Regions from separate parts of the Planifilum fulgidum genome, predicted to be linked through region 3. Evidence: predicted binding sites of a transcription regulator. Region 3 holds the regulator's gene; each other region holds the start of a gene.
The links. Region 3 encodes Rex, which represses fermentation and respiration genes when NADH is low (regulators of the CRP and FNR family bind a similar motif). Its sites were predicted from a motif close to TTGTGAAATATTTCACAA; they were not measured.
Positions count from the first base shown of each region.

Region 1: a site for Rex is predicted at 3,969-3,986, ahead of BM063_RS06240 (DUF2249 domain-containing protein). Genes of this name have one in related genera too.
Region 2: a site for Rex is predicted at 7,690-7,707, ahead of BM063_RS11770 (hydrogenase small subunit). Genes of this name have one in related genera too.

Region 1 covers NZ_FOOK01000008.1:19,181-29,130, forward strand. The annotation lists gene uxuA (mannonate dehydratase) at 1-749, shown strand, start outside; gene BM063_RS06225 (SDR family oxidoreductase) at 843-1,688, shown strand; gene BM063_RS06235 (MFS transporter) at 2,648-3,820, opposite strand; gene BM063_RS06240 (DUF2249 domain-containing protein) at 4,057-4,290, shown strand; gene BM063_RS06245 (hypothetical protein) at 4,305-4,652, shown strand; gene BM063_RS06250 (DUF2249 domain-containing protein) at 4,666-5,214, shown strand; gene BM063_RS06255 (hypothetical protein) at 5,228-6,460, shown strand; gene BM063_RS06260 (metal-sulfur cluster assembly factor) at 6,497-6,802, shown strand; gene BM063_RS06265 (nitroreductase family protein) at 6,921-7,448, opposite strand; gene BM063_RS06270 (ferredoxin) at 7,681-7,938, opposite strand; gene wrbA (NAD(P)H:quinone oxidoreductase) at 8,187-8,795, opposite strand; gene BM063_RS06280 (MarR family winged helix-turn-helix transcriptional regulator) at 8,953-9,399, opposite strand; gene BM063_RS06285 (cyclase family protein) at 9,568-9,950, shown strand, end outside.
Region 2 covers NZ_FOOK01000021.1:31,642-41,591, forward strand. The annotation lists gene asnB (asparagine synthase (glutamine-hydrolyzing)) at 21-1,940, opposite strand; gene BM063_RS11740 (hotdog family protein) at 2,096-2,443, opposite strand; gene BM063_RS11745 (TrmH family RNA methyltransferase) at 2,721-3,485, shown strand; gene BM063_RS11750 (ArsR/SmtB family transcription factor) at 3,691-4,014, opposite strand; gene BM063_RS11755 (SRPBCC family protein) at 4,139-4,567, opposite strand; gene BM063_RS11760 (nucleoside deaminase) at 4,814-5,284, shown strand; gene BM063_RS11765 (thioredoxin domain-containing protein) at 5,351-7,420, opposite strand; gene BM063_RS11770 (hydrogenase small subunit) at 7,954-8,883, shown strand; gene trpB (tryptophan synthase subunit beta) at 9,164-9,950, opposite strand, start outside.
Region 3 covers NZ_FOOK01000013.1:16,059-26,008, reverse strand. The annotation lists gene BM063_RS08800 (hypothetical protein) at 1-1,058, shown strand, start outside; gene BM063_RS08795 (ABC-F family ATP-binding cassette domain-containing protein) at 1,152-3,059, opposite strand; gene BM063_RS08790 (5-formyltetrahydrofolate cyclo-ligase) at 3,313-3,885, shown strand; gene BM063_RS08785 (molybdopterin-binding protein) at 4,018-5,016, shown strand; gene BM063_RS08780 (redox-sensing transcriptional repressor Rex) at 5,185-5,874, shown strand; gene tatC (twin-arginine translocase subunit TatC) at 5,976-6,731, shown strand; gene groES (co-chaperone GroES) at 6,970-7,251, shown strand; gene groL (chaperonin GroEL) at 7,314-8,933, shown strand; gene BM063_RS08760 (ABC transporter ATP-binding protein) at 9,216-9,950, shown strand, end outside.

The DNA.
Region 1 (9,950 bases), on a different contig from region 3:
ACAACTTCATGGTCGCCTTCGACTGGATTCGCACCGATTTCAACAAGAAACTGGAGGACGGATCCCGGGCGCTGTTCTATGAACATGCGAAGATCAACCGCATCGATCCGCTTAAACTGGCGGAAATGTATTCCCAAAAGTACACGCTTCCGGGCTGGGACCCGAAACGGCCGAAGGAACAGCTCGCCGCCTTGATCGAGCGGTATCGCCGTCTGACGGAGGAAGAGCTCTGGGAAAACCTTCGATATTTTCTGGAAGCGATTATCCCGGTGGCTGAAAAACTCGGAATCCGGATGGCCATCCATCCCGACGATCCGCCCTGGAGCGTGTTCGGGCTGCCCCGCATCATGAAAAACCGGGAGGATCTCCGCAGGTTGACCCGATTGGTGGACAGCCCCTGTAACGGCATCACCCTTTGCAGCGGGGCCTTGGGCGCCGATCCCGCCAACGACGTGGCCGGGATGGTGAGGGAATTTGCCGACCGCATTCCCTTTGCCCACATCCGGAATGTGAAGATCTGCGGGAACGGCGATTTTGTTGAAACTTCCCACCGGGACGGCTCCCTCGATCTTTATGAGGTCGTCAAGGCTTATCACGATTGCGGCTATAAGGGTTATGTTCGGCCAGACCACGGGAGGCAGATTTGGGGGGAGCGGGGCCGGCCCGGTTACGGGCTGTACGACAGGGCCCTCGGCATCATGTATTTGTGGGGCCTTTGGGATGCCCTGGAAAAGGGCGGGAAGCGGTGACGGCGAACACTTTCTTCCGGACGGATGCTTTGAAAAAAGCGGTCACGCGGCGGGGGATCTTTCGTCTCTGAACGTGGAGGAGGAGGATGAGTCTTGTTGCCGATCCATCCCGGATTGAAGGGAAAGGTGGCGGTCATCACCGGCGGGGGAGGCGTCTTGTGCGGCTGCATGGCGGAAGAGCTGGCCAGACAAGGCATGAAAGTGGCGATTCTGAACCGGACGTACGAAAAGGCGGCCCGAGTGGCCGAGCGTATTCGGGACGCCGGCGGGGACGCCTTGCCCGTCCATTGCGATGTCCTTCAGGTGGAAAGCGTGAAGCGGGCGGAAAAAATCGTTTCTGAAAAATACGGCCCCTGCGATGTGTTGATCAATGGCGCCGGGGGAAACCGCCCGCAGGGAAGCACCACGAGGGAAACGCTTCGGCTCGGGGACCTGGACGCCGAGGATTTGGTCACCTTTTTCGACCTGTCTCCGGAGGGATTTGAAGCGGTTTTCGATTTGAACGTGATCGGAACGCTGATTCCGACCCAGGTGTTTGTCAGGAGCATGATCCCCAAAAAAGGAACAGTGATCAACGTTTCCTCGATGAGCGCGGCTTGTCCCATGACGAAGGTACCCGCCTACAGCGCGGCCAAAGCGGCGATCAACAATTTCACCCAATGGCTCGCCGTCCATCTGGCCGACGTGGGCATTCGCGTAAACGCCATCGCTCCCGGATTTTTTCTCACGGAGCAAAACCGGTATCTCCTGATGAATCCCGACGGGTCCTATACGGAAAGAGCGCAAAAAATCATATCCCACACGCCGATGCGGCGCCTGGGCCGGCCCGAGGACCTGTTGGGAACGCTGTTGTGGCTGATTGACGAGCAGGCGAGCGGGTTTGTCACCGGCATCGTCGTCCCCGTGGACGGCGGGTTCATGGCCTATTCGGGGGTTTAGCGGGGAAGCGTCATCGACTTTTTTCTGCGGATGCAAAAAGAGGAGACTGAAAGCGGAGGGCACGGCCTGGCCATTTGCGAAGGATACGCGGCCGGGAGAAGGTACCCGCCGGAATGGCCGCCCGGGTTCCGGGATGGGGCAGCAAGGTGATCTCACTGTCATCGGAAGATGCCGGTCTGCTGCGGACGCCGGGGAGCACCGCTCCGGGCTTCTTCTTGTACGGCATACCGGTCCTGTTTCCGCCCACCGGCCGGAGAGGGCCGGTTCGCCTTCCGTGGGGAGGGAGCGCCGCCTCCATCTTCACGGCCGGATGCGGCGGCGGGGCCGGGAGCCGGTCAAAGGGGAGGCATCCGGCTCCTCCGCGGTGCAGGAAGCGCGATTTGCTTTCCGCGTCCGTTCTCCCTGTCCATCCGGCACCGCCTCGAAAGCTTTCTCCTTCCCAGGGTTCCCCATCGCCGGCAGGGGGACGGAGGCTTTTCCCGCGGCTTTGATTGGCACCACGACCTTTTGATCCGCCGGACCCGTTGGGTATCGGAAGATTTACACTTTTCCCCGTCGGCGGAGAAGGAGTGGATCCTGAAGGAACGCTTCCTTTCCGCGGGAGAGACGAAATGAGGAAAGGGTAACGGCCTGAGGGCGCAGCCCGGACGAAGTGTTTCTCTTCCGGGCACAAAGACGAAAGGAGAAGCCGGTCATCCTGGGAGGAGAATGCGGGGCTCATCATCGTTCACGACTGCGACGCGTATTTTCGGCACCGGGTGATTGATAACGGAGGCGGAGACCGGGGTTTCCCGTGCCCGAAACCCTGCACCCGGATGACCCATGTCCCCGATTTGGACCTGTCCCCGATGGGACTCGGCGTCTTGCGGCCGTGGCAAGATTTCCGCTTGCCGGATCGGGGATTCGTGGAGGAAAGGACCGCCGGTTTCGGTCGGCGGTCCTTTTCCTTTTTCAGGGAGTCAGGTCACCTGGCGGGATTTCCATTCCCGGCGGAACTGTCTCCAGGAAAACCCGACCACCCCGGCAAACGCCGCGGCGGCGAACAGAAACTCGGCGTGTCCTCCCAGTTTGAACAGAAGCGCTCCCATCAGCGGTCCCGCCGCCATTCCCAGGTAGCGGGCGAAATTGTATCCGCCCATGGCCGACGCCCGGTTCCTGTGGAAAAGGGTGGCGAGAAGGGTGGTCTGCACGGGGAGGGACAAACCGAGGCAAAGGCCGAACAGGGCGGTGCTCGCCAAGATCAAGGGCAGGGAGAAGTCCGAGAAGCCGACATAGAGCAGCGTCGCCAGCACAGTGGCGGACCCGGTGGCGACCAGGAACTTGCCGCGTTCCCACTTCTCCTGCAGGCGTCCGCCCAGAAAACTGCCGATCACGATGCATAGGGACAGGGGCAGGAACGACAATCCCTTTTGACCCGAGGACAGGCCGAAGGACCCGGACAGCAGATGGGGGAGAAAGACGAGATAATTGTACAGGGTGTAATACTGGACGAACCCGAGCAGGACGATGGCCAGACCGGTGCGCTCGGTGACCACCTTGAACATGTCCGATGGGTGAAAATGTCTGGCTTCGCTTTCCGGCTTGGTTTCCGGCAACAGGAAGGCGTTGGCGATGCCGATCGACAGTCCGGCAATCGTCAGCACCCAGAAAACCCCGTAAAAGCCGGTCCATCCGCCGACGATGCCCCCGATGACCGGACCGGCCACCGGCCCGAAGGTGACGAGCATCTGAAAGGTGCCCATCGCCCGTCCCAGCTGTTTGCCCCGGAAAAGGTCCCCTATGACGGTGGTGGCGATCACGGAACCGGCGGCGATCCCGACGGCCTGCAAGGCCCGAAAGAAAATGAGCCACCAGACGGAAGGGGAGATGGCGGCGCCGGCGGAAGCACCCGCATAGATCAAAATGCCCGCAAGAAGCACTTTCCGTCGGCCCATGAGGTCGGCCAAAGGACCGTAGACGGGCTGCATCAGGGCGAGTCCGAGGGTGAAGATGGAGATGGTCAGGTTGACAGTAAAGGAGGAGGTATGAAAGTGCTGTTGGATTTCCGGCAGCATCGGCGTGTAGATGGATTGGGTGAAGGGACCGAGAAAGGCGGCGAAGGATACCAGATAGACCAACAGGCTTCGGTTCATGGGCTCCCTCTTTTCGAGCGCGTTGATCGGATTTTCTTTCGTTTCTCTAATATTTTTGTATGCGAATCGTCAAGAGCTTTTCCGGTTGCGGACTTGACGGAAAGATCCTGTCCAAAGCGATCAGGACCGGTCGAAGATATTTCGAGGGGTGTGACGAGGATCACAATATGGGTTCTTAAACAATTTTATCATTTAAGCTGTCCGGCAAATTGATTTGATGTTTGGGGGAGATGTTCATGAAGGAGTTTGCAGCGACAATCAAGGTGACGGAATATCCGCCGCACCTGAAGCACAAGGTGATCTTTGAAACCTTTGATCAATTGAAGTCCGGCGAAGCCTTGCTTCTGATCAATGACCACAATCCGATTCCCCTGCGATACCAGTTTGAATCGATGTATCCCGAGGGATTCACCTGGGAGTACCTTGAAGAGGGTCCCGAAGTATTCCGAGTGAAAATTGGAAAGAAATAAGGAGAGCCCATGCCATGGCGAAAATCACCGTTGTCGACGAAAAAACGATCAAAATCGCGGTGGATTTGGAAGATGCGATCACCATGATCCGTGAGGCGGAGAAGAATGTGGAGCGCTATGCCAAGGACATTGTGACGATCTACGAGAAGATGCCGGAGTTTCAATTTGTCCATTTCTGCTTTTATGCCTATGACAGCGCCGCCCTGTTTGAACACATGTTGGGAGTCGACCCGAAGCAGTACCTCTCCTTTTCCCTCGACGCGCCCGATGCCTTCTTCTACGCCCTTTACGGCGGGATGGCGGCTCTGTACGAACGGGCGAAGGCGATGCTCCCTCCCGTCGTAACGGATCGGTCGCAGTGAGGAGATGATCGAGATGGGAAAACGCACGATCGAGTTGGATGTCCGGCCTTACCTGCGGAAGAAGCTGGAGCCCTTCAAACTGATCATGGACGCGGTGAAATCTCTCGGTCCGGAAGACACCTTCGTTCTGCACGCCACCTTTAAGCCCACACCGCTTTTGGGCGTCATGAAGGCCAAAGGTTTCGCCTACAAAACGGAGAAGTTGGCAAAGGATCATTGGGTGGTGACCTTCGTCCCCAAGGAACGAGAAAAGGAACTGGGGGAGATGGGGGCGGCCGAAGAGAGGCTCCCCTCTTTGCAAAAGGCGAAGGCAGACCCATCCCGGGATGAGACCCCGGATTCACCCCGGACCATTGAACTGGACAACCGCGGGCTTGAACCCCCACAACCGATGATGCGCACCTTGAATGCCCTGGAAAAATGCCGGAAGGGGGACCGGGTCGTGATTCACAACGACCGGGTTCCCGTGTTCCTGTTGGAGGAGCTGGACTCGCTCGGTTACCCCTACGAGATCGAGGAACTACCGGACGGTTCGGCCCGGGTGACGATTCAAAAAAGGTAAAGGATGGCTTGCGATGTTTCGCCTCCCTTTTCTGTTTATCGCAACGGGACTTGCCCTGTTCGGATTGTTCAACCTCGCAACCCTTCTGCAGGCATCCGGATGGATCTTCCAACCGCCGCGGAGCCCCTCCGGTTGGCTGTTTGTCCACTGGCTGATCCTCGGCTGGGCGACGATGATTGCCATGGGAGCGGTGTATCAGCTCATCAGCGTGGTGCTCCAAAGGGACGTGTTCAGCCGCCGGCTGGGATTTGTCCAGTTCGGCGTCTACTTCGCCGGGGTCCTCGGCCTGCTGGCCGGATTCGGCTTCTTCCGGGTGCAGTGGATCGCCCTGTTTGCCGCATTGGCCCTGCTGGGCATCCTGCTGTTTGTCCTGAATATCGGACTGACGATCCTTCAGGCCGCCCGGTGGAATCCGATCACTTTAAGTTCGGCCGCGGCGCTCCTTTACCTCCTGCTTACGGGGCTGGCCGGGCTTTCGATGGGGATCAATTTCGCGTTCGGACTGTGGCCCGAATGGCATGAGCCGCTCTTTTACAGCCATATCTGGATGGGGACGGTCGGGTGGTTTGGGCTGCTGATCACCGGCTTCAGTTACAAAATGTTGCCGATGTTTTATCTGGCGCATGGCATCCCCGACCGTTTGCCCCGCATCATTACATGGCTGTGGAACGCCGCGGTCCTGGCGGGGGTTGCCCTTTTTTTGGCGGGATTTCCCACCTTTGGCTTCGGCGTTTCCCTCGGCCTGCTGACCCTGGCGGTGTACGCTTACAACGTTTATATAACGAAGGTGCGCAAGGCGCGACACAAAAAGAATCCCGGTGGAGGCATACGGGTATCCGTCTACAGCGCGCGGGCGCTGGCCGTCACCTGTTCGGCGGCGTTGGCGCTTATGCTGATCGCCCCCGAGCGGGCGACGGATGAACGGTTTCTTGTCCTTTTCGCCTGGGCTTACCTGTGGGGTTGGGTTGCCATGACGATTCTCGGGTATTTGTCGAAAATCGTTCCCTTTCTTTGGTGGACCCACAAATACGGCCCCCGTGCCGGGAAGGAGAAGACCCCCGCGATGGGCGATCTGCTGGATGACCGACAGGCGGTCTTTGGCTTGGCGGCCGTGGGATTGTGCCTTTTGGCTGTGATGGTCGGTCTGGGGATGGAACAGGCGGTTTGGACGCGGTGGAGTCTCGGAGCCCTTTCCCTCTTCTCGCTGTATTATGTGTTTCTGATCGCGAGGGTGTTTGCCCGCTAGCCGGAAACCGTTGGACAGAGGAGGTGGCTTAAGGTGATTCACCTGAAGCCGGAAGAGATTCGCGAGCTGCTGCGGGAGGTTTACGATCCCGAGCTCGGAGTCAACATCGTCGACCTCGGGCTCGTGTACGAAATTCGGAATGACGACGGAGACGTCTATATCCGCATGACGCTGACCACGCCGGGATGCCCGTTGCACGATACCATTGCCAGTGCAGTCGAACGGCTGCTTGAGGGACAGCCGGGGATTCGCTCCGTCAAAGTGGACATCGTCTGGAACCCACCCTGGTCGCCCGACAAGATGTCGGAGGAGGCGAAAAGGCAACTGGGCTTCTTTGGATGATCCGGGACGAAAAAAACCGCCCCCTGAACGGGGCGGTTTGATATTGCCACCGGCGGGTTTGAGACCGCTTGGAGCTTTCCACCGACATCCGAACCCGGTAGATGCTTCGGCAAGGATCTTACTTTCCGTATCCTTCCCGGTGGAACACCCGTTCCATCGGGTACATTTCTTTTGGTTTCGGCTCTTCATCGGGAAATCCGAAGCCCAAAACGGCCACGACTCGGTATGGATCGGGGATTCCCAAAAGCTTTCGCACCCGATCCTCCCGTCTCTTCGATTCCGCCTCATCCTCGGAGTGGTAAACGGCTCCCCAGGCGGCGCCGAGTCCCAGCGAGACGGCGGTCAGCCATGCGTAACCCCCGGCGATGGATGCGTCCTGCAGCCAATATTTGCTGACATCCGGCCTGCCGACGATGACAACTCCGGCGGCGGCCTGTTCAAGCCATTTCATGTAAGGAGTGGTCGGGGCGAGGGAGCGGAGCATTTCGCGACTCTTGACGACGATGAATTCGCGGGATGGCAGGTTATTTCCGCTCGGGGCCAAATACAGGGATTGAAGCAATGCATCCATCAGACGGTCCGGAATCGGATCGGGTTTAAACCGGGTGATTTCCCGACGCTTATTAATGGCGGCAAGGACATCCATTCAAAATTCCTCCCTTTGATCCCTACGCTTCCAGACAGAAGAGAGAGTATATTTGGGAAGCAAGAAAGGGGTTTTTTGAGACGGCGAAAATGGACTGCTGAGTAAAAATGGAGATTGTTCTTATAAGGAATTCTTAACATAAACCCGTCTAATTGAATAGATGTTTAGGTATTTATTCTTTGAAAAAAGCGCCGCTTCCTCCGGGAAGGGCGCTTCTTTTTAAGCTGATCCGTCATTCCTCCGCTTTGCCGGGATCTCCGTCCATCGGCTGCGAGGAAATTTTGATCGATCCGGTGGGACAGCCGGAATGGGCATCCTCCAGTTGATCGTACAGTTCCTCGGGAACCTCCACCACGCCCCGGTTGTCGTCCCCTTCCAGGATGTTTTCGGCCAGCCCTTCATCGTCGTAGTCAAAGATGTCGGGTGCGGCCGCCCCGCAAGCTCCGCAGGCGATGCAGGTCTCTTTATCCACCATCGTGTATTTGGCCATATGCGTATCCTCCTCTCTCCACTCCAAGGTCTGTCGATCCTGGTGTCGCGCAATTTTGGCAGACTGTGCGGAAAACGGCAGGGTCCGTACATTGTAATTGAAACAAATTCTTGAACGACCTTCTGTGATTCTGCTCACAATTCGGTGGGGCTTTGTGTGAAGGAGAAATGAAGGAAGGGAGCGGGAGAGGGCGATGCACAAATGCAAAAGATCCGCCCCGGCGAAAACCCGAGGCGGATCTCCGTTTCTCACTGCATTCCTTTCTTCAGCCACTGGGCGACCTGGACGGTGCGCTTGGCCTGATGTCTGACGGCTTCCTTCACGTCTTCTTTCATGTTTCCGTCCTGGTCCACCGTGACGCTGGTTCCGTAGGGATTGCCTCCGCCCGCAAAAATGGAGGGGTCCGTGTAACCGGGGGCGGCGATGATGGCTCCCCAATGCATGAAGGTGGTATACAAAGCCAAAATGGTTTGTTCCTGACCACCGTGGGGATTTTGGGCGGAGGACATGGCGCTCACCACTTTGTTGGCCAGTTTCCCTTCGGCCCACAGCCCTCCGGTGGTGTCCAGGAATTGCTTCATCTGGGAAGGGACGTTCCCGAACCGGGTGGGAACGCTGAAAATATAGGCATCCGCCCACTCGAGATCCTCCAGGGTGGCCACCGGTTCATTTTTCGTCGCTTCATAGTGCTCCTTCCAAGCGGGGTTTTGTTCGATGGCCGACTCCGGGGCCAGTTCCTGCACTTTGCGGATCCGCACTTCGGCTCCCGCTTCCCGAGCCGCTTCGGCGGCCCATTGTGCCAGCTGATGGTTGGTTCCGGTGGAGCTGTAGTAGAAAATCGCAAGCTTGACGCTCATGTGGAGATCCTCCTTTTCGTGTGTTTGCATCTTTTTGGACATCTGACCTCTCTTTAATCTGTCCCCTTCGGCTGGTGGTGATGAGCCTTTCGGGGCGGATGGCGTCAGTTATCCTGGGTTCATGTATCTTGAATTCAAGATAAAAACCAAAAAGGAATCAGGCTTCCAACGAGAAACCCAATTTCTTCAGCAGAGAGATGAGGACCTGTTTTTCTTCCGGAGTGAGCACCCGGAAAATGTGGTGAACGGCTTTTTTGTGCTCGGGAAAAACGACATCCATCAGCCGTTTTCCTTCGTCGGTGATGGTTGCATAGATGACCCGGCGGTCCTTGGGACAATTTTTGCGGGACACCAGTTTTTTCTCTTCCAGTTTGTCGATGACGTAAGTGATGCTCCCGCTTGACAGAAGGATTTTTTTTCCGATTTGCTGGATCGGCTGGTCGCCCTTGTGGTACAGAAGCTCCAGGACGGCGAATTCCGTCGTGTTCAGGTTGTGGCTCCGGATGTCTTCCTTGATCCTTTCCGCCACCTTGTGAAAGGCCCTCGAAAGAACGATCAGCAGTTTCAAAGACAATTCCTCATTATGGGAATGAAAGGATTCCATCTCGCTCTGAAGTCCTCATTTCAGATATCTTGAATTCGAGATAAATGATACCCAAGAGGATGGGCGATGTCAACCGGCGGAGAAAAATTTGACTTTTCAAAACCCTTTTTCTACATTTGAATTGGGACGAGGGATTGCCGCAATGAAACATCGCAAGGGGGGGCTGAAGTGTTTCCCAATGGCTTTCGACTGATCGATCTGAGCCTTCCCATCGAACACGAGGCCATATCCGAACCGATGCCCGCCCGGATTCGGTACATCACCCACGATGGCGAGGGACTGGAGCAGATGCAGCAACTTTTTGGCGTCAAGAAGGAGGATCTGGTCTGGTCCGGGGGGCTCGGCTGGGCCCTTGAGGAGATCACGGCGATTACCCATACCGGCACCCACGTGGATGCACCCTATCACTACCATCCCACTTCCGAGGGCCGTCCGGCCCGACGGATTGACGAGCTCCCCCTGGAATGGTTTCTGGCGCCGGCGGTCCGCCTCGATGTTCGGCACATCGGTGCGGGCAAGCGCATCCGGATTTCCGATCTGGAGGAGGCCCT
Region 2 (9,950 bases), on a different contig from region 3:
CCCTCTCTTGCGTCCTGCGCTCAACCCGTTTTGGTCCGAAGGTTTTTCCGACGGCGTTCGTACACATGGGGACTGACGCTCGGATGAAACCGGACGGATCGCTCGATGTATATCTCATGCCACAGGATGAAGATCAGCAGCGTCCAGATCTGCCGGCTGTAGTCGAACCGGCCGTCCTTGTGCATCTCCAGCAGGCGGGCGGCCTCCGCCTTGTTGATCCAACGATCCACGCGGCCGCCCATCAGCGTTTCCCTCGCCCAGGCGTAAAACTCCTTCCTCAGCCACTGGCGGATGGGCACCGGAAAGCCCAGTTTTTTTCGGGAATGGATCTCCTCGGGGAGAACATCCTTCATCGCTTCCCTCAGCACCCACTTGGTCGTCCCGTCCCGGATTTTGTATTCGGTGGGGATGCGGGAAGCGACTTCAAAGACCTTGCAGTCCACAAACGGCACCCTGAGCTCCAGGGAATTGGCCATCGTCATCTTGTCCGCCTTCATCAGAATGTTCCCGCACAGCCAGGTGTGGATGTCCAAGTACTGCATTTTCGTCACGTCATCCATGGCGGCCACCCGGGCATAAATGGGCCAGGTCACTTCCCAGGGATGGTGATCCTTCAGGGCGGAGGGATCCGCAACAATCCGCCTTTTCAGGTCTTCGTCGAAAATGAAGGCGTTTCCGAAGTACCGCTCCTCCACCGTTTTGGAACCGCGAAGCAGAAATCCGCGCCCCTTCAGGCCCCGCGGCAGGCGGGAGGCCATTCTCCCCAGCCCCCCGCGGAGGGATTGGGGCATGCGGGAAAACATCCGGAGCGCCTCCGGCTCCCGGTAGATGTTGTAGCCCCCGAAAAATTCATCCGCCCCCTCCCCGGAGAGGACCACCGCCACATGCCGGCTGGCCAGCCGGGCGACAAAGTACAGGGCGACGGCCGAGGGATCGGCCACGGGTTCGTCCTGATGCCAGACGAGGCGGGGAAGCTCCTCCAAATACTGCCGGGAGCCCACCAGCAACTCATGGTGGTCCGTCCCCAGTTTGGAGGCGGTGCGGCGGGCGATTTCCAACTCACTGTACCCCTTCACGTCAAATCCGACGGTGAAGGTCTTCACCTCTTCATGCCTGCGCAAAAGGGCGGCGATCGAGGAGGAATCCACGCCGCTGGACAAAAAGGCCCCCCGCGGCACGTCGCTGATCCGGTGCTTGGCGACGGATTCCGCCAACACCTCTTTGGTTTTCTCGACGTGATGGGAAACGGTGTGATCCCGTTCCGGGAGAAACTGCGCGGTCCAATAGGGGGTGACGGTCAGCTTGTCCTTTTCCACCTTGAACCGATGGGCGGGGGGAATCTTGTAGATCCCCTGAAACATCGTATCCGGATCGGGAACATACTGGAACGTGAGGTAGCGATGGAAGGAGGCCGGATTCACCTCCCGGGAAACCCCGCGAAGCTCCAGCAGCGACTTGATCTCCGAACCGAAGGCGAAGGCCTCGGAGGTCTCCGTCCAATAAACCGGCTTGATTCCGAAATGATCCCGGGCCCCGAACAGCAGATCCTTCCGCCCGTCCCAGATGACAAATCCGAACATCCCCCTCAGAAACCGCGGACATTCAAAGCCCGTCTCTTCGTAAAGGTGGAGAATCGCTTCCGTGTCCGAATCCGTTTTGAAGCGGTGCCCCTTATGTTCCAGCGATCCCCTCAGCTCCCGATAATTGTAGATCTCCCCGTTGAAAACGATCCAAATCTCTCCGGTCTCGTTGGAAAGGGGCTGATCTCCCTTTTCCAGGTCGATGATGCTCAGCCGGCGAAACCCCAAACCGACCCGTTGATCCAGATGAAAGCCCTCGCTGTCCGGCCCCCGATGGAGGAGAACCCCCGTCATTTTTTCGACGGTTTTTCGCTCGACCGGCACTTCTTTTTTATTGAGCAAGGCGACAAATCCGCACATCGAGGCTCTCCCCCCCGGCAATTGAAAATGCTGCAATAGCGAGGGCACGCCAAAACCCTTAAGCCGCACGAAATGGATAATTTTGACCTTTTTTCCTTGTTTAATATATATAAGTCAAAACTGTCATTCAAGTGAAAATAGATGGTTACCATACCCTATGCGCTTTCCAAGGCCGATGGTTCCCGGGCACTTGCCCAATCCTTCACCGGTGAACCGAAGATCTCAGCGCGACGGACGCGGCAGAGCGGGAGAGGAAGATCCGCCTTCCCCGTCGCAAACCCGGACAGGTATCGCCTGCCTCCCGGGAAGGGGCCCCTCGGCGGACGCGGTTCCGTCCCGCCTGGAGCGGACATGATGGCGTTGATCCGCAGGCCGGCCACGCAGTTCACAGCCGGTGCCGCTTCAGCCAAACCCACCGGCTCTCCCCCGTGAAAAAGGCCGCAGGGCGGATGGCGGCGGAAATCGACCGTCTTCCTCACCACCCGATCCGGAAAAAGCTCCACCGGTTCGATTTCCCGATTAATCGATCAGGCACCCACTCCTCACATCCGGCCGCGCACCATCCTCCGCCTTTTCAGGTCGCGCACAGATTTCTTTCGAACCTCCCCATGCGCATCAAAAATATGCCATAATACCTGATTGTAAGGGCGCGGGGCGGACTCTTGAATCAAGGGAGATGTTCATGGGAAGAAATCAAGAGGAAAAAATGGTAAAGTATCAATGATTGCGCCTCCCTGAATCCGATCCGGGCTCAACACAGGGTGGAAAGGGGGATAGAGGATGCAACCGCCAGAACAGAAAACCGCAAAAGAAGAATACGTCCAAGAGCTGATCCGAAGCGGCCTGCTGCGGGAAAAGGAACGCTGGATCACGGAGATGATCCGGCCCGAACGCCTGATGCGCATGCACCAGGTGTTGAACCAACGGACCCGATACATTTCCGTCTTGCTTGAAGCGATCGATGACGGACACAACCAGGCGGCCGTCCTGCGGTCGGCGGATGCCTTCGGAGTCCAGAACATTTCCATCATCGAAGGGGACAAACCCTTTCAACCCAACAAAAAGGTCACCCAGGGCTCCCATAAATGGCTGACGATCCAGAAGCACCCGGATCTTCAGACGGCCCTTCAAAAACTGCGGTCGGAGGGATACCAGATCTGCGTCACATACCTCGGGGACGGCGCGGTCCCGATCGGGGAAGTCGACCTCTCCAGGCCCGCCGTGCTGCTGTTCGGCAACGAACACCGGGGAATCTCGGAGGAGGCGGCCCGACTGGCGGACCAGAAATTTTACATTCCCATGGTGGGCTTCGTGCAGAGTTTCAATATTTCCGTGGCGGCTGCCCTCACCCTGCAGGAAATGACGAAACGGGCCCGCGAAATCGCCGGGCAACGCTATTTTCTGACCGCCGAAGAAAAGCGGGAGCTGTTCCTGGAATGGATCATGCAATCCCTCCGTCCGCCCCTCAGGGACAAGGTGCAGCAGATCCTGGCAAAATCCAAGCGCCCCGGAGGCCAGAAAGAGGACATCCGCTTGTCCGTCTAACATCCGGCGAAGGTTTTAAGGGGCCCCATTTTCCGGGCGCCAATCCCACCGGGCGGAGGCCCGCTTGTCTCACGGGACCGGCGCCGGGTCGGCAAGGCGAAGGCCATCCGCGTGCGACAAGAAGGGGGTTGTGCAAAGGCACAACCCCCTCTTTCTGCACCGGGTCCGCGAAACCAAAGCCCACAATTCCTTGCCCTTTCCTCCCCTACTTTTCGTCGGTTTCCACAAAATCCTTCAACCGGGCGAGCCGGTCCTTCCAAAACCCTTCGAAATGGGAGAGCCACTCCTTCAGCTCGAGAAGGGGTTCCGACCGAAGGCGGTACCGTTTTTCCCGCCCCTCTTTTCTCTCCACAACCAGCCCCGCCTCCGCCAATATGCGCAGGTGCTTGGATACGGCCGTGCGGCTCATGGGGAAATGGGCGGCGATCCTGGTGACGGACATCTCCTGTTCCGCCAGCAGCTTCAGGATCTGCCGGCGGGTGGGGGCGGCGATCGCCTGAAACACATCGTGTTTGGCGGAAGTTCCCATGCTGCTTCCCCTGCCTTTCCTTCCCTGTCGGCCCGAATCCGGAACGGCTCATGACCCGTCCCTTACCATGATAAACGACTCCGGAGAAAAAGCGGAGGGGGGACTCCGCCGGGCGGTGAAAGATTTACCCTTCCACATAGTTGCGCAGATGCACCTGGACGATCTCCTTCCAACCGTGGTCCATCCGCTCGCGGATGACGGCATTCGTATCCCGCCCCTTCGCGATGATCTCCTCCGGGGCTCCCCAGCCGTCATGGACGAGGGTGAACTCCGTCTGATCCCCCCGTTCTTTCAATTCAAAAGTGACGCGCCACCCGGACGTATCCCAGGCGAAAACCAGCCGATGGGGCGGATCCAGTTCCAGCACCCTGCACGGCGACGGGCCGAAGGGCGTCTGCAATGTGAAGGTGCCGCCCGCCTCCGGTTGAAAATCGTTGGGCATGAACCAGGCGGCGATGCCCTCCGAAGTGGAAACGGCCTTCCACACCCGATCGATGAGGGCATTCAGGATCACCGTCTGGCGTATCGCCGGCAATTTTTGTCGATGGTCCATTCCATACCCTCCCGGTCGGATCAAATATGAAACCATTTGGTTTCGTTTCGATTATATGAAACCAAATGATTTCATGAAAACAGAAATTTTTTCCTCGGCTTATATCATTCCAATAAACGGCGAGGTCCACCCGTTTTCACCGTTTTGTACCCGCGGCGATCGGACCCGGCAACAAAAATTTACTAGCTTGCCCACATTGGATAAAATGACCAATAAGCCCGCTTGCCAAGGAAAGGGGGAATGGCAATGGACCACCGACACCTGTTGAAACAGGCGGTCGACATGGCCTGCGAAAACGTCCGCAGCGGCCGCGGCGGCCCCTTCGCCGCCCTCATCGTGTTGGACGGGGAGGTGATCGGCCGGGGCGTCAACGAAGTGACCGCGCTGAACGATCCCACCGCCCACGCGGAGATCCAGGCCATCCGGGAAGCGTGCCGGCGTTTGCAGAGGAGCCGGCTGGACGGCGCCATCCTGTACGCCAGCGGCGAGCCGTGTCCCATGTGCACCGCCGCCATCTATTGGGCGGGAATCCAATCCGTCTACGTGGCCTGCTCCAAACGGGAGCTGCTTGAGGCCGGTTATCCCGACGGACTTGCCCGCTATCATCAGGACATCCGGAAACCGCCGGAAAAACGGTCCATTCCCTTCCACACCATCCCTGTGGAGGGGTATCTGGAGCCGTTCCGGATTTGGAAAGAGCTTGCCGGCTCCGATTGATCCCGAAACCGCAACCATCCCGGTTTCCTTCGGAAACCGGGATCGCCGTATGTTTCCGCGACATCCTCAGCCCCGTCTTTCCAGGGCTTCCCGCAGCGCCTCCGGATCCGTCACCGGCGCCCGGCAGGCATAATTTTCACAGACGTAGGCGGCGGCTTTTCCGCCCTGCGCCCAATACTCCCGGACATAGGGGATGAGCTTCTCCACCTCCGCCGCTTCGGGCCCTTCGGGGCGGCACACCCACACCGCATCGGGCAAAAACATCCGCCCCACCGTCTCCAGCATGTTCCGGGTGTCCGCCTGCTCAGGATCGCCGGCTACGACGATCTCCCGGGTCGGACCCAGGGCGAACTGCACCGCCGTCAGGAAGAAGGTGTGAGCCATCGGCGCCTGCCGGATCGTGCCGGCAAAGGCCCGAAGCTGCCGCTCCGCCTCCTCTTCCAACCGGGGATCGGCCAGCAGCCGGGCCAGCCGGATCAGGTTGTACGCCGCCACCGAATTTCCGGAAGGGGTGGCCCCGTCATAAATCTCCTTGGGCCGGGTGAGCAGCTCCTCCCCGTCCGCGCCGTAGAAGAAAAATCCCCCTTCCTCTTTATCCCCGAACAGGTCGATCATCTCCCGGGTGAGATCCGCCGCCTGGCGCAGATAATCGATCCGCAGGGTGGCTTCATACAGCTCCATCAGCCCCCAGGCGAGAAAGGCGTAATCGTCCAGGAAGGCCAAAATGGCCGCCTCTCCGTCCCGGTACCGGGCCAGGAGCCGCCCGTCTTCCCGGCGCATCCTTCGCAGGATGAAGCGGGCAGCCTTTTCGGCGGCATCGGCGTATCCCTCATCCCCCAACACCCTTGCCCCGCGGGCCAGGGCGGCAATCATCAGGGCATTCCACGAAGTGAGGATCTTGTCGTCCCTGTGCGGGCGAACGCGCCGCTCCCTCGCCCGGAACAGTTTTCCGCGCGCCTCTTCCAGGATCCGTTCCAGTTCTTCCTCGCTCATCCCGTGCCGGGCGGCGACGGAGGAGAGGGAGATATCGATCCGGTGCAGAATGTTCTTCCCCTCGAAGTTGCCCGCTTCGGTCACATCGTAACACTCGCAAAACAAACGGCCCGTCTCTTCCCCCAGCACCTCGCGGATCTCCTCCGGCGTCCAGACGTAGAACTTTCCCTCCTCTCCCTCGGAGTCGGCATCCTCCGCCGAATAAAATCCCCCCTCCGGCGCCGTCATGTCCCGAAGCACATAGGTGAAGATCTCCCGGGCCACCCGGGAATACACCGCCTTTCCCGTCACCTGATAAGTCTCCAGATAGGCGAGGGCCAGAAGCGCGTTGTCGTAGAGCATCTTTTCAAAGTGGGGCGTGTGCCACCGCTCGTCCACCGAATAGCGGGCAAACCCGTATCCCAGATGGTCGTAAATCCCGCCCCGGCGCATCGCCTCCAGGGTTTTCTCCACCATCTTAAGGGCCCGCTCCTCCCCGGTCCGCTTAAAGTGGCGCAGCAAAAAGAGAAAATCGTGGGGGCGGGGAAATTTGGGCGCCTGGCCGAAACCGCCGTATCGCTCGTCAAACTGGGCGGACAGCTGCTGATACGCCTCCTCTAAAACCGCCTCCGCCAACTCCCCCCTGTCCGCGGAATTCATGTAGTCCCGGATCGCCTCCGCCACCCGGTCCCCCGCCCGCAGGAGGTCGCCCCGCCTCCGCTTCCAGGCGTCCGCGACGCGCTCCAAAATCTCAAGAAGTCCCATCCGCCCGTACCTGCTCCGCTTCGGAAAATACGTCCCGGCGAAGAAGGGTTTTTTCTCCGGCGTCATGATCACCGTAAGGGGCCATCCGCCCTGACCGGTCATCGCCTGACACACCGTCATGTAGACGTGGTCCACATCGGGCCGCTCCTCCCGGTCCACCTTGACCGCCACAAAGTCCCGGTTCAGCACCCGGGCCACCTCTTCATCCTCGAAGGACTCCCGCTCCATGACATGACACCAGTGGCAGGTGGAATAGCCGATGGACAAAAAGATCGGCTTGTCCTCCCGCTTCGCCTTTTCAAAGGCCTCCTCGCCCCAGGGATACCAATCCACCGGATTGTGGGCGTGTTGCAGGAGATATGGGGATTTTTCACGGATCAGACGGTTGGGTTTTTTCACGTTTTAGCCCCCCGCGTTCTGATTGGCATATCCTTCCACGTTACAAAGACTGTATCATCTTTTCGCGGTTCATGCAAAGTGCCGTTGCGGCGGATCATCTCCGGCGGTCTCAACCCGGCTCCCCAGGCCTCCCGACTGTCCGGGAGCGGCGTCATGGCCGATGGCCCCCGAAGCTGCGGCGGACGCGGAAAAGCCCGTCTGCGAAGTCGCGCCTCCCTCCCGATTCAGGTGTTTGAACAACTTGTTACCCTTTATAAACAACCGCCTATTTGTTCAATAAATCACATAAAAAAGACATTTTCTTTGCTAATATAAAAGGGGGAAGGAAAGAATGCACCCTATTGATTGTTTAATCTATCACAATAACAGAAATACCGAATGAGGGTCAGGAGACGGAGTTCATCATAAAGCCTTTGCGGTGCGGCGGATCATGCCTTGTCTTCGCGACAAAACTTTCCGGGACGGGGGGCTTCCTGCCGATCGCGGTCACCGGGCAAACATACCGCCCCCCTCTGCAGACGGGAGGGAGAATCGTGGGCACATGTGTCGAGGAGATCGCGCTGGAGAAGGAACGATCAGTCATTGACACCTGGTCGAGATTGTACGGCTTTCAAGAGGAAGATATCCGGAAAGCGATGAAAAAAACCCGGACACCCGTGCTCTGGATCAACGGACTGGACTGCACGGGATGCATGGAATCCTTCCTGCGGGGAATATCGAGCACCACCGAATTGCTGCTGGATTGGATCTCGCTGGAATACAGCGAATTGCTCTCTTCCGCATCCGGACACCAGGCTGAAAGTCACAAAGGAAGAATCTCGGAGGAGTACGACGGGAAATTTGTGCTGGTCATCGAAGGGGCCATCCCGTTAAAGGACGAATATCTGACGGTCGCCGGAAAGTCCGTCCGGGAAGAGATCATCGCCACCGCCCAAAAGGCGAAAGCGGTGTTGGCCTTCGGAAGTTGTTCGGCATGGGGCGGGCTTCCCGCGGCAAAACCGAATCCGACCGAATCGGTTTCCATCCGGGAACTGGTGCCGAACGTGCCCGTCGTCCTGGTCCCGGGATGCCCACCGATCGCCGATGTGATGATCGGGACGCTCCTGCACCTGGCGATTTACGGCGAAATCCCCGAACTGGACAACAAAGGACGGCCAAAGCGGTTTTACCGTCAAACCGTCCACCAGGTCTGCCATCGGAAACCCTTTTTCGACAAGGGCTTGTTTGCGGAGTCCTACGACGACGAAAAGGCCCTGAAAGGATATTGCCTGTTCAAACTGGGATGCAAGGGGCCCTCCACCTTCAACGCCTGCGAAACGCTGGGCTGGAACGGCATGCGCACCTCCCCCATCGGAGCCGGATTCGCCTGCATCGGGTGTTCGGAAAAAAATTTCTGGGACAAGGGGCCCCTGTGCCATCGCAAGGTTCGGGCGGGGGCGAAGATCAAGGCAAAAGCCAGATAAACATCCGGTCACACCAGAAAAGTGGAAACTTCCCTTTTTCCACTCCGCTTCCGCTTTCATTCCCCCCTCCGGCCAGGGCCCTTCCCCCTGGCGATTCCGACGCTGCCCGGCAAGCGTTGTGGGCTGCAAAATCGCCAGGCCTTGTTTTCAAACGGCAATATCCCGCCTGTCAAGCCCCCATTTTCCCCCTTGAACAGGCAAAGGCGAGGCCGCTCGGCCTCGCCTGCCCGATTTTCCTCCACAGCCCGGAACCGCAAAAAACCGGCGCTTACCCCCGGTTTCAAGCGTCCGCGCCTTGCTCGTTCAACATCTGAAACACCTGTTCCACGTCCTTGTCCCCTCTGCCCGAGAGGTTGACGAGGAGGATCCGGTCCCTCCCGAGGGTCGGCGCCAGCCGGATGGCGTGGGCAATGGCGTGGGCGCTCTCCAGGGCCGGCAGGATGCCCTCCGTTTTCGCCAGCAGCTGGAACGCCTCCAGCACTTCTTCGTTGGTGACGGTGACGTATTCGGCCCGTCCCGTCTCCTTCAGATGGCTGTGCTCCGGCCCGATGCCGGGATAATCCAGTCCGGCGGCGATGGAATAGGTGGGGCGCGGATTCCCCCGTTCGTCCAACAGAACGAGGCTCCTGAAGCCGTGAAGCACGGCGGGCACCCCTTCCGTCAGCGTGGCCGCCTGGTCCGGTTCCACGCCGATCAGCCGCACCTCTTCGTCCTCCAGGTAGTGGGCGAAGGCTCCGATGGCGTTGCTTCCGCCGCCGACGCAGGCGATGACGGCGTCGGGGAGGCGCCCCTCCTTCTCCAGGATTTGACGCTTCGACTCCTCACTGATGATCGACTGGAAATGCTTGACCATGGACGGGTACGGATGCGGTCCCACGGCGGACCCCAGCAGGTAGAAGGTGTCTTCGTAGTTGGCGACCAAATCGGCCAGGGCTTCATCCACCGCGTCCTTCAATCTTCCCTGCCCCTTGGACACGGGAACGACCTTGGCCCCCAGCAGTTCCATCCGGAACACGTTCAACGCCTGTCTCTTCGTATCCTCGGCGCCCATGTAGATGGTGCAGTCC
Region 3 (9,950 bases):
CGCTGATGCGTCGGAAAAAGGGGATGCTGGCCGCCGCCATCTCCCTCGCGCTGTTGGCCGGAGGGACTTACGGGATATGGACCTTTTCGAGGGATTTGCAGGCAAAGGGGCGGACCGCCCCGTTGGATGAGACGCAGCGGGCGGGCATTGTCTTCGATGATGGGCGGCAGGAGTATGTGTGGCCGGAGACGATTCGGGGAGGTTCCATCATCCGCGGATCCTTCGTCCCCCGGAAAGGCCAGCCCTTCTCGGTGATGCTGACGAACCGGGAATCCGGCAATTCGTACGGTTTTTCCGTGGAGAAGGGACGATTATTGGTTTTGATGTCCAGCCCCGGAATATGGTATTCGCTCGTCGATTCCGAAGGGGCTCTTTCGGTCCGGGACGGAAGCGTGTACAACTTCGAGATCACCTATATTCCCGATAAACCGATCCGCTACTCCATCTGGAAAAAGAATGACACCCGCCGCTGGGTTGCCGTGGGGAACATTCCGGCGGAAAAGAATTTCCGGATCCGTTTTCAGGGGGGAGAGGGAACAAAGCTCCTTCGGTCTGAGGTGATCGCGTACGGCGACAAAGTCTACGAGAAGATTCCGTGGCAGTTGTCCCGGGGGAGTGCGCTGATTCAAGGGGATCGGTGGAAAATGGGGCGCTCCGCGCGGGTGCGGATCAATGCCTCCCCCTTCTCCTTCCGGTTTTTGCGGCCCGAGGGGGATGCGTCCGATCCCCTGCAACTGGTCCTTTCCTCCGGTGAGACGAATCTGGTGTTGGTCTGGGGCAGAGACGGTTACCTGCGTTTATACGAAGATGGCGAAGGGGAAATCGCCGCCTCCCGCGTCGGATGGGATTGGAAACCCGGGATGGAGTCGACGGTTGTCCTCTCCAACGCGCCCGAAGGGCTTCAAATCTCCGTGATGCAGGAAGACCGGAGGCATGTCTGGGTTTATGATGACAGTCCCTTTGAGCTTCAACAGGTGACCGTCGCCGGCGATGACCGTTTGGAGCTGATTCCCTATGATCCGGACCAGAAGGCGGATTCCAATTCCGTTCCCCATTAGAAACGGGACGTGGGCGAACAGGCGGCCGAATCGCCGAAGGGAGTGCGCCGTGGCTCCTCACGGCGCACTCCCTTTTTTCGGGGGGGAAGCTGCTCATTCGGCCAACTCGACCCAGCGATCCGTTTTTTTCGCCAACCTCTCCTCGTGCTCCTCCAGCTGGCCCTTCAGCTCCCGGATCCTTTCGGGATCCCGGAGCACCTCCGGCCGGCACATCGCTTCCTGGATTTCCTGTATTTTTTTCTCCAGCGCCTCAATTTCCGCTTCCAGCCGGGCGGCTTCCTCCTTTCGCAGGCGCTCTTCCCTTTTGCGGACTTCCCTTGACGGTTCCCTCCTTCGCCGGGGGGTGCCGTCCTCTCCCGGGGAAACCTGCCGCTCTTCCAGCCGTTTTTTCTGTTCCAGAAGCGCATCGTAATTGCCGTCATACGAGCGGATTCCTTCCGGCGTCATTTCCCATATCCTGGTGGCCAGGCGGTTGATGAAATAGCGGTCGTGGGAGACGAAGAGGAGCGTCCCCGGATATTCGGCAAGGGCTTTCTCCAGCCGCTCCTTGCTCCGCATGTCCAGGTGGTTGGTGGGCTCATCCATCAGGAGCAGATTCGCCCGTCGCAACATGCGCTTGCAGAGGGAGAGGCGGGCCTTTTCGCCGCCGCTCAGATCGGCCACTTTTTTGAACACGTCATCGCCGCTGAACAAAAACTGGCCGAGGGCGGAACGGACGGCCGTCCGGTCCAGGGAGGGGAAGTCGTTCCACACTTCTTCCAGAACGGTCGCTTCCGGATTGAAGGACTGTTGTTCCTGATCGTAATAATCGAGATCCACTCCCGTCCCGTAACGGATCCTGCCGGACAAGGGCGGGAGAAGGCCGGCGACGGTCTTCAGGAGGGTGGATTTGCCGGTGCCGTTGGGGCCGATCAGGGCGATCCGCTCCCCCCTTTCAATCCGGAAGGAGAGACCGGAGGCCAAAGGGGAGGCCGGATCGTATCCGATCGCCAGTTCCCGGGCTTCCAGCACGTCCTTTCCGCTGGCGGCGGCGATGTCAAAACGGATGGCCGCGGGCGGGCCTTCTTTGGGAGGGCGTTCGACGGGCTTCATTCGCTCCAGGGCTTTTTTCCGGCTCTGGGCCCGTTTGGCGGTGGAGGCCCGGGCGATGTTGCGCCGGATAAACTCTTCCATCCGGCGAATTTCCGCCTGCTGCTCCGCGTACTTTTTTTCCTGGCGGGCAACCCATTCGGCCTTCTGCCGGACGAAGTCGGAGTAATTGCCCGGGTATCGGGTGACGCGCCTCCGGTCGACTTCGTATATGGTTTCCACGATGCGGTCCAGGAAATAGCGGTCGTGGGAGACCACCAGCAAAGCCCCGGGATAGGAGGAGAGGGTCTGCTCCAGCCAGTCGAGGGCATCCATGTCCAGGTAGTTGGTCGGTTCGTCCAACATCAGCAGGTCGGGTTCCCGAAGCAGGAGTTTGGCCAGGGCCAGCCGGGTTTTCTGTCCTCCGCTGAGATCGCGCACGGGGGTTTTGTGCCAATCGATGTCGGAGAGGCCGAGCCCGTGCAGGGCTCCGCGGATGCGCGCCTCGTATTGGAATCCCCCCGCCTGTTCATAGGTCTCCTGCAGGGATGCATAACGCGCCAGCACCTGCCGGTGCCGCTCTTCATCGGCCATCAATGCCGGGTCGCCCATCTCCATCTCCAGCCGGCGAAGCCGCCTTTCCATCTCCCGGAGGGGGGTGAACACCGCAAGGGCCTCTTCCCAGACGGTTCGCTCCGAATCGAGGCCGCTGTCCTGGGCCAGGTAACCGATCCGGGCGTTTTTGGCGATGAGCACTTCCCCGCTGTCGGGGGGGATCTTTGAAGCGATGATTTTCAGCAAGGTGGATTTTCCCGAACCGTTGACGCCGATCAATCCGACGCGTTCCTTATCCGCCACCCGCAGGGTGACCTCTTCCAATACGGGGTGGGCTCCGTAGGATTTGGACACTTGGTTCACTTGCAAGAGGATCATGATCGTCTTTCCTCCCGTATGGGCTTTGTCTGTTTTCCCGGAAGCGCAAGGCGTCACGGTTTGTTCATAGGAGGGAGATTTTCCGGGTGCCGGCGGATGGTGTAAAATTGAAAATAAAAACGTCACCTGTCGGAAAGAGCGGTTGGCGAAGAAGATCCCCTGCGGGGGTTGTTTTGATCGAAAGGGACTTTGCGCCGCCTGTCCCTTAATCGTAGCAGATGACGGGCGAATCGGCAAAAGGGCGGATGCGATCATGTCGGAACAAAAGCGCGTGCTTCGCCGGCGCATGCTGGATCTGCGGGAATCCCTTCCCCCGGAGGAGGCGCGCCGGGAATCCCTGGCCGTCTGCGAGCGGCTGGTCCGTCACCCGGCCTTCCGGGAAGGGGAAACGATCCTGTTTTACTTTCCCTTCCGGAAGGAAGTGGATGTCCGGCCGGCGATGGAGGAGGCCTGGTCTTCGGGAAAACGGGTGGGTCTTCCCAAGGCGGATCCCGGGACGAAGTCCCTCTCTTTCTTCTCCATCCGCAGGGGGGAGCCGCTGGTGGCGGGGGCCTACGGGATACCGGAGCCCTCCGGAAAAGCGTCGGCGAAAATCCCTCCCGGGGCGATCGATCTGGTGGTGGTTCCCGGAGTCGCCTTCGACGGGCGGGGATACCGGCTCGGATACGGCGGCGGATATTATGATCGCTTTTTCTCCCGTCATTCGGGGCCCTTCAGGCGGATCGGGGTCGCCTATTCCTTTCAGGTGGTGCCAACCGTCTTCCCGGAAGCGCACGATCAGCCATTGGACGGGTTGATCACGCCGTCCAGAACTTTCTCTTTCTAGCGAAGATCTCTTTTGAAAAAGAATGCATCGCTTCCGGCCCTGCGGCTCCCCGGCAATTTCCGTTTTTTCGCCGGATTCAGGGGGAATAAATCGGATGATCCGAAGATCGATGAGCGCGGGGGAGGGTCGGAGATGAAAAGCCGGTTGAAGGAAGTTCCTGTCGGCGAAGCGGTGGGATTGGTGCTGGCCCACGATTTGACGGTGATCGATCCGGGGAAATACAAGGGTCCCCTGTTCCGCAAAGGGCATCGGATCCGCCGGGAGGATATCGATGATCTGCTCCGGATCGGCAAGGAGCACGTATATGTGCTCGAATTGGCCGAGGGAGAGCTGCACGAGGACGAGGCGGCGCAACGGATTGCCCGGGCGGCGGCCGGCTCCCATCTCGCCCTGACGGAGCCGAAGGAGGGGAAAGTGAACCTGGTCGCGCAGGTGCAGGGCTTGCTCCGGATCGATGTGGAGGCGGTCACGGCCATCAACCGGGTGGAACAGGTGGCGCTGTCGACGCTCCGGACCCACACGCCGGTGGAAAAGGGTCAGACCGTCGCGGCGACCCGGGTGATTCCCCTGGTTTTTCCGGAAGCATCCATCCGGGAGGTGGAGGATATCGCCGCGCGCCGGGGCCGGCCGGTGGTGGAGGTGGTCCCCTTCCGCCCGCACCGGGTCGGCATCGTCACCACCGGGAGCGAGGTGTATCACGGGCGGATCCGGGACCGCTTCGGGCCGGTCGTCCGGGAAAAGGTGGAGAAATACGGCTCGAAGGTGGTGGGACAGACCTTCGCCACCGACGACAAGGAGATGATCCGGGATCAAATCCGGGCCTTCGTGGATCAGGGAGTGGACATGGTTCTGGTGACCAGCGGAATGTCCGTCGATCCCGATGACCGGACGCCGGGGGCGATCGCTTCCCTGGGGGCGGAGATCGTCACCTATGGAACGCCGATCTTGCCCGGCACGATGCTGATGATCGCCTATTACCGCGGGATTCCCGTCTTGGGTTTGCCGGGTTGCGTCCTTCACGATCCGGTGACCTCCTTTGATCACTTCCTGCCCCGCATTCTGGCCGGGGAAAAAATCACCCGGGAAGACGTGGTCACCCTGGGGCACGGCGGATTGCTCCACTTCTGCTGATCCGGCGTGACCAACTTGTCGGAAAATGGGATTTCATTATAAGATGAATTTGTGAAGGAAATAACAGATGGAAGGACAATCCGGACGCCACCGATAAAGCCCTTGAAATCGGCGGACATTTGAATAGAAAATCAAGCGGTCATAGGGACCGTCGAATGGAGGCGTGCGATGGAAGATCAAAAAATCCCTCATGTCACCGCCAAGCGATTGCCGTTGTATTATCGGTATCTGGAAAAACTGCACGCGATCGGAAAAAAGCGCGTTTCCTCCGCCCAGCTCAGTGAAGCCTTGCAAATCGATCCGGCCACCATTCGACGCGACTTTTCCTATTTGGGCGAGTTGGGCAAGAAAGGCTACGGATATAATGTCAATTACCTGCTTCAGTTCCTGCGGAGTTTTCTGCGGGTGGACGAAGTGACCAATGTGGTGTTGGTGGGCGTCGGCAACCTGGGGACGGCCCTGCTGCGCTACAACTTCTACCGCAGTCACAACACCAAGATCGTCGCCGGTTTTGACAACGATCCGGCGAAAATCGGCACCGAAGTGGACGGCATTCCGGTCTTGTCCATGGACCGCTTCAAGGAAGTGACCGAATTGCACAATGTGGAAGTGGCCATTTTGACCGTGCCTGCCAGCGTTGCCCAGGCGACGGCGCAGCAGATCGTCGAGGCGGGCATCCGCGGAATTCTCAACTTCACGCCGGCACGGCTCAACGTGCCCCCCAAGGTCCGGATCCACCACATCGACTTGACCACGGAACTGCAGACGCTGATCTATTTCCTGAAGAAGTTTCCGGATGAGGAAACGGAAGCGGAAACCGAAACCGCGAAGGAGATGGATGAGGCGCACAAAAGCTAGACGCCTTTCGGCCGGCTTGATTGTCCGGCCTGATCAAATCGGGCGGCACCCGCCAGGCGGGTGCCGCATCTGTGACAATTGCCGTAAGGGATGATTGCGCCATGGACGATAAGATTCAACCGGTGACAGAGCACCTCGGCGAACTGCGGCGGCGGCTGATCTGGATCATTGTCGTCTTCGTTTTCGGTTTGGTGGTCGGCTTTGTCTTTGCCGCCGATTTTGTCCATTGGTTGAAACAGCAAATGCCGTCGAACGTGACGATGCATGTGTTTTCGCCGTCGGAACCCCTCCGCGTCTACATGATGTTCGCCTTTGTCATTTCGGCGGCCATCACCCTGCCCTTCGCCCTCTACCAGGTGTGGGCCTTCGTTAAGCCGGGTTTGACGAAAGCCGAACAAAGGATCACCCTCACCTACATTCCCTTTGCGGCAATCATGTTTTGCCTGGGTCTTTTGTTCGGGTTCTATGTGATCTTTCCCTATCTCCTCCGCTTCATGACGGGCTTGTCCGATGCGCTCGGAACCACGGAAACTTTTGGAATCTATCGGTACTTCGGCTTCATGTTCAACATCGTCTTTCCCCTGGCCCTTTTCTTCGAGCTGCCTTTGGTGGTCATGCTTTTGACCCGCCTGCGGATTCTCCGGCCGGAACCGCTCCGGAAGGGGCGCCGGATGGCTTATTTGGGCATGGTGGTTCTCGCGGCCGTCATTACCCCCCCGGATCTGGTTTCCAACATTCTGGTGTCCATTCCCCTCATTCTCCTGTATGAAATCAGCCTGCTGCTCTGCACCTGGCTCCACCGGCGGATTCAAAAGGAAGATGAAGCGAGGGAGAGGGCCTGGTTGGAAGAATCATAGGATGCGGCGAAGGACCTGCAGGGGATGTCCAAAGTTTATTTTTCTCTGACTCGGGAGATACTGCTTTTGTATGATTGCCCGGCAGGCGCTCCCGAAAAAAATTCCCCCCGGGACTTGCAAATTGGGCGGCACATGCATATTATTATAATTAGTGTTAGCACTCATCGTTGATGAGTGCTAACAACGCGTTTGCGAAGATTTATCTACCTCTTGCGGAAAAGGAGGGTCTCCAGTGACGATCAAGCCGTTGGGTGATCGTATCGTGCTGGAAGCGATCGAGAAGGAAGAAAAGACTGCTAGCGGGATCGTTCTTCCCGATACGGCGAAGGAAAAACCGCAGGAAGGACGTGTGGTCGCCGTCGGTACCGGCCGTTGGGAAAACGGTCAGAAAATCGAATTGGAAGTGAAAGTGGGCGATCGCGTCATCTTCTCCAAATATGCGGGCACGGAAGTGAAAGTGGGCGACAAGGAATACCTCATCCTGCGGGAAAGTGACGTGTTGGCGATCGTCGAGCAGTGATCCGGCGATGCCGTCTGCAGTTTCATTAACCAATAACCCTACATAAGAAAGGGGACGAGGACATGGCGAAGGAGATCAAGTTCAGCGAAGATGCACGTCGTTCGATGCTGCGTGGCGTGGATGCTCTGGCCAATGCCGTGAAAGTGACCTTGGGTCCCAAGGGCCGCAACGTCGTCTTGGAAAAGAAATTCGGTTCCCCCTTGATCACCAATGACGGGGTGACCATCGCCAAGGAAATCGAACTGGAAGATCCCTTTGAAAACATGGGCGCCCAGTTGGTCAAGGAAGTGGCCACCAAAACCAACGATGTGGCCGGGGACGGAACCACGACCGCTACCGTGTTGGCCCAGGCCATCATCCGCGAAGGTTTGAAAAACGTGGCCGCCGGAGCCAACCCGATGGTGCTGCGCAAGGGGATTGAAAAGGCGGTGAATGCGGCCGTCGAAGAGATCAAGAAAATCGCCAAGCCGATCGAAGGCAAAGAGTCCATCGCCCAGGTGGCGGCCATTTCCGCGAACGATGAGGAAATCGGCCAGTTGATCGCCGAAGCGATGGAAAAGGTGGGCAATGACGGCGTCATCACCGTCGAGGAATCCAAAGGGTTCACCACCGAGCTGGAAGTGGTCGAAGGGATGCAGTTCGACCGCGGCTACATCTCCCCCTACATGATCACCGATTCCGAGAAAATGGAAGCGGTGCTGGAAGAGCCCTACATCCTGATCACCGATAAAAAGCTCAGCAACATTCAGGAAATCCTGCCGATCCTCGAAAAAGTGGTGCAACAGGGCAAACCGCTCCTGATCATCGCCGAAGACATGGAAGGGGAAGCCCTGGCCACGCTGGTGGTGAACAAACTGAAGGGCACCTTCACCTCCGTCGCCGTGAAGGCTCCGGGCTTCGGCGATCGCCGCAAAGCGATGTTGCAGGATATCGCCATCCTCACCGGCGGTCAAGTGATCACCGAGGAGCTGGGTCTGGACCTCAAGACCGTCGGCATCGACGCTCTGGGTCGCGCCCGCCAAGTCCGCGTGCGCAAAGAGGAAACCATCATCGTGGACGGCTACGGCGACAAGGGAGATATCGAGGCCCGCATCAACCAAATCCGTCAGCAGCTTGAAGAAACCACTTCCGAATTCGACAAGGAGAAACTGCAAGAGCGCTTGGCGAAACTGGCCGGCGGCGTAGCGGTCATCAAAGTGGGCGCTGCGACCGAAACCGAGTTGAAGGAGAAAAAACTCCGCATCGAAGACGCCCTCAACTCCACCCGGGCCGCTGTGGAAGAAGGAATCGTTGCCGGTGGCGGCACCGCCCTCGTCAACGTGATTCGCGCGGTGGAAGCCGTCGAAGCGACCGGCGACGAAAAGACGGGTGTGAATATCATCAAGCGCGCCTTGGAAGAGCCGGTGCGTCAAATCGCCTACAACGCCGGACAGGAAGGTTCCGTGGTTGTGGAGCGCCTGAAGAAAGAAGAAGTGGGCGTCGGTTACAACGCTCTGACCGGCGAGTGGGTCGACATGATCAAAGCGGGTATTGTCGATCCGGCGAAAGTGACCCGTTCCGCCCTGCAAAACGCGGCTTCCGTTGCGGCGATGTTCCTGACCACGGAAGCGGTCGTCGCCGACAAACCGGAAGAAGAGAAGAAAGACGGTTCCGGCATGGGCGGCGGCATGGACATGATGTAATTCCGCCTTTCCATCGGCATATCGGCACCTCCAACCCTTCCCCCGCGTTTTCGCGGGGGTTTTTCTTTTTTTCGGCTATGCACGTGCGGGGCGAAAATCGGCCATGTTGTCCGGCTTCGTGATCAGGCGGTCAGACTTGACGGAGAAACAGGGAATTGGTATCTTTTAAGTGTACTATCTAAAATAGTACACATAATACAAACCAAACACCTGCCGGCGAGGAGAGCCAGCTTCGGACCGCCGTGAAAGGGGCTGCCGCTTAAGGGATTGGAGGAGATATTATTGGAGGTATTGACGCTGGAGAACGTGTCCAAGGTCATCGGTTCCCGACAGGTGGTGTCAAACCTCAGCCTATCGGTGAAAAAGGGCGAAGTGTTCGGATTTCTGGGGCCGAACGGCGCGGGGAAGACCACGACGATCCGCATGATTGTCTGCCTGGCGAAGCCGAGCAGCGGAAGGATACGCATCAAGGGCTGTGACGTTCAGAAGGAGCGCGCCGAAGCGCTTCGTCACGTGGGGGCGATCGTGGAAAACCCGGAGACCTACCCCTATCTGACCGGGAGACAAAACCTGATTCATTACGCGCGCCTGGCGGGAGTCGGCCGGCGTGAAATGCGGCAGCGGATCGGTGAGCTTGCGGAACTGGTCGGGCTCGAAGAGCGGATCGACGACAAGGTAAAAACCTACTCCCTGGGCATGCGGCAACGGCTCGGTCTGGCCCAGGCGCTGATCGGCAATCCCGGCCTGCTGGTTCTCGATGAACCGACCAACGGCCTCGATCCAGCCGGCATGCGCGAATTTCGCGGCCTTGTGCGAAAAGTCGCTTCCACCGGCATCGCCGTGTTCGTTTCCAGCCACCTTTTGGGCGAAATCCAACAGATGTGCGACCGGGTGGCCATCATCAAGAACGGCCGAATCGTGACGGAAAAGTCCGTCACCGAGCTTCTCAAACGCGGCGATTCCTCGATTTTGATCCGTGCAAGCCGTCCGGAGACGGCGCTCGCCCTTCTCGAGCAG